Regions from separate parts of the Paenibacillus sp. VMFN-D1 genome, predicted to be linked through region 3. Evidence: riboswitches for the same ligand, from Rfam matches in the RefSeq annotation. Region 3 holds a riboswitch; each other region holds the start of a gene.
The links. Region 3 has a riboswitch for cyclic di-AMP ahead of C7820_RS32075 (resuscitation-promoting factor). Riboswitches for the same ligand answer to the same signal wherever they lie in the genome.
Positions count from the first base shown of each region.

Region 1: linked by a shared signal. The riboswitch ahead of C7820_RS16110 (hypothetical protein) and the one ahead of C7820_RS32075 (resuscitation-promoting factor) in region 3 are both predicted to bind cyclic di-AMP.
Region 2: linked by a shared signal. The riboswitch ahead of C7820_RS07290 (APC family permease) and the one ahead of C7820_RS32075 (resuscitation-promoting factor) in region 3 are both predicted to bind cyclic di-AMP.

Region 1 is NZ_QRDU01000002.1:183,808-186,074, forward strand. Features, by position in the region: gene C7820_RS16105 (glutathione peroxidase) at 1-59, opposite strand, end outside; cyclic di-AMP (ydaO/yuaA leader) riboswitch at 370-580, shown strand; cyclic di-AMP (ydaO/yuaA leader) riboswitch at 703-875, shown strand; gene C7820_RS16110 (hypothetical protein) at 1,011-1,400, shown strand; gene kdpF (K(+)-transporting ATPase subunit F) at 1,542-1,619, shown strand; gene kdpA (potassium-transporting ATPase subunit KdpA) at 1,689-2,267, shown strand, end outside.
Region 2 is NZ_QRDU01000001.1:1,545,023-1,547,289, reverse strand. Features, by position in the region: gene C7820_RS07295 (phosphotransferase enzyme family protein) at 1-322, shown strand, start outside; cyclic di-AMP (ydaO/yuaA leader) riboswitch at 544-707, shown strand; gene C7820_RS07290 (APC family permease) at 842-2,267, shown strand, end outside.
Region 3 is NZ_QRDU01000009.1:49,773-52,039, reverse strand. Features, by position in the region: gene C7820_RS32080 (TatD family hydrolase) at 1-388, shown strand, start outside; cyclic di-AMP (ydaO/yuaA leader) riboswitch at 594-820, shown strand; gene C7820_RS32075 (resuscitation-promoting factor) at 1,091-2,260, shown strand.

The DNA of each region.
Region 1 (2,267 bases), on a different contig from region 3:
TCCTTTAACGATACCTCTTTGCCGCGCAGCGTGTTCACTTGAAAATCATAGACGCTCACTGCCATCCTCCTCCTTTTGTACTGCTATGAATCATCATCCAGCCGAAGCATTTACCAAGCACACAATTTAATTTTAAACGATTGAACTGTAAAGTCAATGCGGATATTCCTGCGAGCCAGTGTCCCCGAATGACCTGGATTCCATAAATGCGTCAAATCGGGAGCATGGAAGAGGTAGAAGTCAAAAAGCCAAAATGTAAGCGCTAATAAGGTCCTGAATGTTCCAAAATTCGCGGTTCATGATTTTTAGACTGCCTTTACAGCTTGGAAGGAGCGGGTGTATGATTCAGAGCGTATTCAATACAGTTTCCATTACTAATCGCTGAGTTTCCGCAAAAAAGCGCGGAAATCGGGGGAACCAAACGCGTGCCATGGAGCAGCGAACCGGTGTGAGAGTCGGGGGTCTGCTGCCAGCCGCAGGGGTGAATCCCGGCTACGGATGCCATGGATCCGGCCGGGTAGAGCGACTCTCACCGCTCGAATCCGTCAGCTAACCTCGTAAGCGTCGTTTGAGAGAGGAATGATGAAACTTGCGACCCGAATAAACTTTCGGATCACAGGGGGATCAGCTGGCCTCTGTGTTTTTTTTACCCTTTTTTAGCTTACTGGAACAAAAGAGAGCATTCATCACAATCACATACACTTATCAATAACGCTTAATTTCGGCCGGATACGGCCGGGAGCGGGGGAACCACAGCGGCCGCCTGGAATGGAAGCCGCCGGGGTGAATCTTTCCGGTACGGTAAGTACCGGAAGGTAGGGCGACTCTCACGCCCGAATCCGACAGCTAACCTCGTCAGCGTAACGGGAGAGGCAGCACTTGTCGTGCGCATTTTGAATATAGGACGATCCTTCATATTCGTCCACATTCAAGAAGCCGCGGGAAAGGTCCTTCTTTCCCTGCGGCTTCTTTTGCGTATTCGCGGCTGCCGCACAGGAGGAGCCTTTGAAATGGACAACGTCGTCATCGTGACCGCGCCGAACGAGGCGGGACGCAATTTTATCAAGCTGCTGATGTATTGGAAGAGGCCCTTTGCCGTTCTGACCAACAGTGCCCGGGAGGAACGCCTTTTGAGAAAAATGGGGGTGCAGAGGATCATCCGGCTGAATACGAATCACGCGGAGGATTGGGTGGTGCCCGAAATAGAGGTCGGCAAAATCTTTCTGTTTGAAAGCAGCCTCAACCTGACCTGCCGCTATTTGCAGATCTGCCGTCCCTGGACGTCGGAACCGGTATATGTCATTACGCAGAGGGGCAGCTCACCCGGCATTTACCGGGGGCTTGGTGCAGATCACATCATTTATACCTTAAACGGCGAAGTCGGATTTTTACTGAAATAAAGATGATTCTAACCATGCAAAGGAGAGACCGGAAACGATGATGGATGTATATATGATACTTGCGCTCGCTGCCACCTTTGGCGTGTTCTTGTTATTTCTTCATTGGTGCGGCCGAGTGGTGGAAGAAGGGGGCAAAGACCAATGATTGTCGTTGGGGCATTCGCCGTGCTTGTCTTTATCTATTTGGTTTACGCCTTGATCCATCCGGAAAAATTTTGACCGGTATTTTAAATCTGTAAGCCTCAAGGGGCCAAAACAGAACATGCTCGTAAGAGGGGGAAGCCAGCCTTGGATATTTTGCAAATTTGTATCGTCATTTTCGTGCTCCTGCTGCTCGTGAAGCCGGTAGGCACTTACGTATATCATATGTTCTCCAATGAACCGAACCGGACGGACCGGATTTTCGGCGGCGTAGAAAGAGTTCTATACCGGATCATCGGGCTGAAGCAGCGGGGCAGCATGAATTGGAAAAAGTACGCGCTCAGCATGATCACAACCAATATCTTTCTGGTAGCGATCAGCTATATATTGCTGCGAACGATGGGCGCCCTTCCGGGCAACCCGAGCGGCATCGGCAATATGGAGGCGAGCCTGTCCTTCAACACGGTCATCAGCTTTATGACGAACACGAACCTCCAGCATTACAGCGGAGAGAGCGGCATGTCTTATTTTGGCCAAATGATCGTCATCACGATGATGATGTTTACCTCGGCAGCCTCGGGCCTGGCTATCGCGATTGCTTTTATGCGCGGCATCACCCGCAGGGGTGAGGGGCTCGGGAACTTCTTCGAGGATTTTATCAAGGCGCATGTCCGCCTGTTCGTGCCGCTTGCCCTCATCGTAACCCTGGTGCTGGTCGGGCTCAAA
Region 2 (2,267 bases), on a different contig from region 3:
GGTCGTCCTGGACTGGGAAGCGGCCATGCTTGCGCCACCAGAGCTGGATATCGTGGGGTATACCGGGGACGGACTGGGTCATTTTCTCACAGGGTATGAGCAAGAACTAGGACAACGGATGGAGCTGAACCTGGATTTGCTGCGTTATTATGCATACCGCCATCATTTGAGAAACCTGACCCATTGGTGCATGAATATTTTGCATCGCGACCTGGAGCCGGATCAGCTGGATAACGACCTCGAAATGGTCCGGCATCACTGCTTGAACCGACTGGATACCGTAGAGGCTTCGCTGAGGAATGCGGCGGATCGAAATATTTAGAAGCCCGATATGAATTTAATAGCGTAAACAAGCGATATGCACAGCTACAGCCAGAAATTAATAGATTGCCGCCATTGTAAGCGTTGACATGGAGTTCTTTTGATTTTTTTCATACGTATCTCAAACCGTTTGCTTCTTTACAGCAGGCATCCGGAAGGAGTAAGATTCAATTCGTAATCGTGAACTTGTGAACCTGAAACGTAATGAACCTGAAACGTAATACTCCTTGATCGCTGAATTCTGAAGTCAGGAGCGGGGGAACCAAAGGGAGGAAGTTAAGCCTTCGTCCCAGGGGTGAATCACTTGATGTTCATTTATTGAGTGTAGGGATACTTTCGGTCCCGAATCCGTCAGCTAACCTCGTAAGCGTGATGAAAGAGGGATTTGTCGTGCGCGTAAAGTCACGGGAAGGTCCAGCTTTCCTGCGGCTTTTTTTGTTGTGCCCAAAAAGGGTTGAGCACGTGTCTAACGGGTACATCATGAGCATTTCAACTCTAACACTGGCGGTGACAAACATTTATGGCAGCATTGAAAAGACTTCTGATTGGACGGCCGCTGAAGTCTACCGAATTGGGAGAACAAAAACTGAACAAGAAAAAAGCGTTGGCCATTCTATCCTCCGATGCGCTGTCGTCCGTAGCGTATGGGCCGGAGCAAATTTTGCTGGTTCTGGTCACGGTCAGCACGGCGGCGTTCTGGTATTCGATACCGATCGGAATCGGCGTATTGATTTTGCTGGCTGCACTCATTTTATCCTACCGGCAGATCATCTTCGCTTATCCGCATGGCGGCGGCGCTTACGTTGTCTCCAAACAGAATCTGGGAATCTACCCCGGGCTTGTGGCCGGCGGATCGCTGCTGATAGATTACATTCTGACTGTTGCGGTCAGCGTTTCGGCGGGCACGGACGCACTGACTTCGGCGTTTCCGGCGCTGCATGAGCATACGGTGGGGATTGCCGTCACCTTCGTCATCCTCATTACGCTGCTGAATTTGCGGGGCGTCACCGAGTCAGCCTCCATCCTGGCTTATCCGGTGTATCTGTTCGCCTTCGCGCTGTTCATTTTGATCGGCGTCGGTATGTACAACATCGTGACCGGTCACGTTTCACCGCATTTGCATACGCCGGTCGGGACGCCGGTAGCGGGGATCAGCCTGTTCCTACTCTTAAAAGCTTTTGCTTCGGGCAGCTCCGCCCTGACCGGGGTCGAAGCGATCTCGAACGCCATCCCGAACTTCAAGGACCCGGCCCCGAACAATGCGGCCAAAACCTTGATGGCAATGGGGATTCTGCTGGCTGTACTCTTCTCGGGCATCGTATTTCTTGCTTATTATTTGGGCATATCCCCAAATCCCCAGGAGACGGTCGTTTCTCAGATTGCCAATCAGACGTTCGGACGGAATTTTATGTACTTTTTCATCCAGGGCACGACGGCACTGATCTTGATCCTGGCGGCCAATACCGGATATTCGGCGTTTCCGCTGCTGGCGGTCAATTTAGCCAAAGACCGGTTTATTCCCCGGATGTTTACTGTCCGCGGTGACCGTTTGGGATATTCGAACGGAATCATCATCCTTGGGCTACTGTCCATCGTGCTGATCGTCGCCTTCCACGGACAGACGGAACATTTGATCCCACTGTATGCGGTAGGGGTATTTATCCCTTTCACGCTCTCGCAAACGGGGATGATCGTCAAGTGGATTCGGGAAAAACCGCAGGGTTGGGTGACGAAGCTCGTGATCAATACGATCGGCGCGCTGATCAGCTTCACGGTGTCGGTGATGTTCTTCGCAACCAAGTTTGCGCAGATCTGGCCGGTACTGATCTTTTTGCCGCTGATTGTGTATCTGTTCCACCGGATCAAGAAGCATTATGAAGCGGTTGGCGAGCAGCTGCGGCTGTCGACATGTGAGCCGGCGGTACCGATTGAAGGCAACGTGATCA
Region 3 (2,267 bases):
ACATAACCGGGACGCCCATGAGGATATTGTGAAAATATTACGGGAAGAGAAGGCCGGCGAGGTCGGCGGCGTCATGCATTCGTTCTCGGGGAGCTGGGAAACGGCGAAGCTGTGCCTGAATATGGGCTTCCATCTTTCGTTTGGCGGACCTATTACGTTCAAGAATGCCAGAGTCCCCAAAGAGGTCCTGGCTCAGGTTCCGATGGACAGGCTGCTCATCGAAACCGACTCTCCTTATCTCACGCCGCACCCCTTCCGAGGGAAGAGAAACGAGTCGGCAAACGTCCGTCTGGTCGCTGAAGCTGCAGCCCAGATTAAGGGGGTTGACCTGGAGGAAATTGCCCAGATTACCACCCAAAATGGGCTGGAACGATTTGGAATTGTGTGAAATCGGGAGAAAAACAGCCGAAAAAATGAGCATGAGCGAATGATTAAAGAATTTTAACAAACAAAACGCCGAATATTACATTTTTTTAACCACTTTTTCAAATAAACGTGGTTGATTACCGCTTTACAACATGCATCAAAACAGGATATCATCTTTTCAGTGAATCATTGAGCTGTCGTTAAGGTCTTACCTTCGCAGCTTTCATGAACCAGTCTCGCTGAGTCTCCCGCATGGGAGAACGGGGGAACCAATACTGGAGCGGGTCATGACAGACCGGAAGCGGTCCCATGCTCGCAAACGTATTTGATTTCTTTCTTGGGTCTCTGGGGTGAATTGAACGGCTTTACGCCATGAGCGTAAGGACGCGAATAGGGCGGCTCTCTTTCGCCCGAACCCGACAGCTAACCCCGTAAGCGGATAAAGAGAGGTACCCTCGTGCATGACAATTCCGATATTCAGACATCCGGAAGCCACGAAAGAGTCCTCGTAAGCTCTTTTCTATCGGCTTCTTTTGTTTTGAATAAAGGAGAGGCAGTCATCATACTGTTGTATAACAGGAGGTGACAAATCATGATGGAGAGATTGGTTCATGGTGCAAGAACGCATGCTTTCTGTGGGTTCTTGTAAAAAATTGAGTATAGTCGCGTCAAATACAATCATGCATAACTCTAGACGGCGAGGCTATGAAGGAGGATCGAGAAAGTGGGCGTTTTCCAACCAGAGAAGACCCATGATTCAAAAATCTCCAGCATGTCTTACGCATTGCGATGGAAGCATGAGAATTTGCGCCAGATCTCCACTGCAGCTATCGTTTCAATCGCGGTTACCCTGATGATCTTGCTACTCGTGTACAGTCAATCGCGAAAACAAGTTTATTTGGTAGTAGACGGTCAAATGAAATCTGTACAGACCAATACATCTTTACTTCAAGAAATGCTGGATGAGCAGGAAATCAGTCTGAAACCCGAGGACCAAATATCGATGCCGCTGAGCGGGGCTATATCCGACGGCGACAAGGTCGTGATCGACCGCGCGAGTCCTGTGAAGGTGACGGCTGATGGTGCAACGAAGCATTTGTATACAACGGCCAAAACGGTCGGCGACGTGCTGAAAGAAACCGGCGTCAAAGTCAAGGAAACGGACATTGTCACGCCGGCTGTCGAAACGGCGGTCTCCACCAACACGGACATCCGGATCGTCCGGATGAACAAACAGGTGGTACAGCGTCATGAATCCCTCCCCTTCCGGGTGGTAAAAACCTCCGACCCCAGCATTTACAAAGGCGAGTCGCGGGTGATTCAGCAGGGATCTCCTGGCGTCATGGTGCAGTACATTGAGAAGAAGTACAAAGACGGCAAGCTGGTGTCCATGAAGATGGTGGGCAAAAAAGTGCAGACGGTGACCAAGGATAAGGTCATTGCCGTCGGCACGAAGAAAAAGCCTGTTCCCGTAGTGACCGAAGTCAAAACAGCCGTTGCCAAAGCTTCTTCTACCCCTGCCAAGGTGAAGAAGGTCAGCAGCAGCAGTAACAACCGGGTCAGCAAGGCCGGCGTTGACTTTTCCTACAAGAAGCTGATCAAAGTATCCATGACCGCTTATTCGTCTGGCGAGTCCGGAGTCGGCACACGCACCGCCACAGGAACACGCGTCGCGGAAGGCCGCACGATTGCGGTTGATCCAAGCGTCATTCCTTTGGGATGGTGGGTTTACATTGAAGGCATTGGCTTCCGTCGTGCGGAAGACACGGGCGGAGCCATTAAGGGAAATAAAATCGATATATACTACGATTCCGTCCAGCAAGCACGCAACTTTGGCCGTAAATCCGGCCTTAAGGTGTACGTGATTGGTCCGGTCAAACCGGAGCTGAACTAATTTCGTT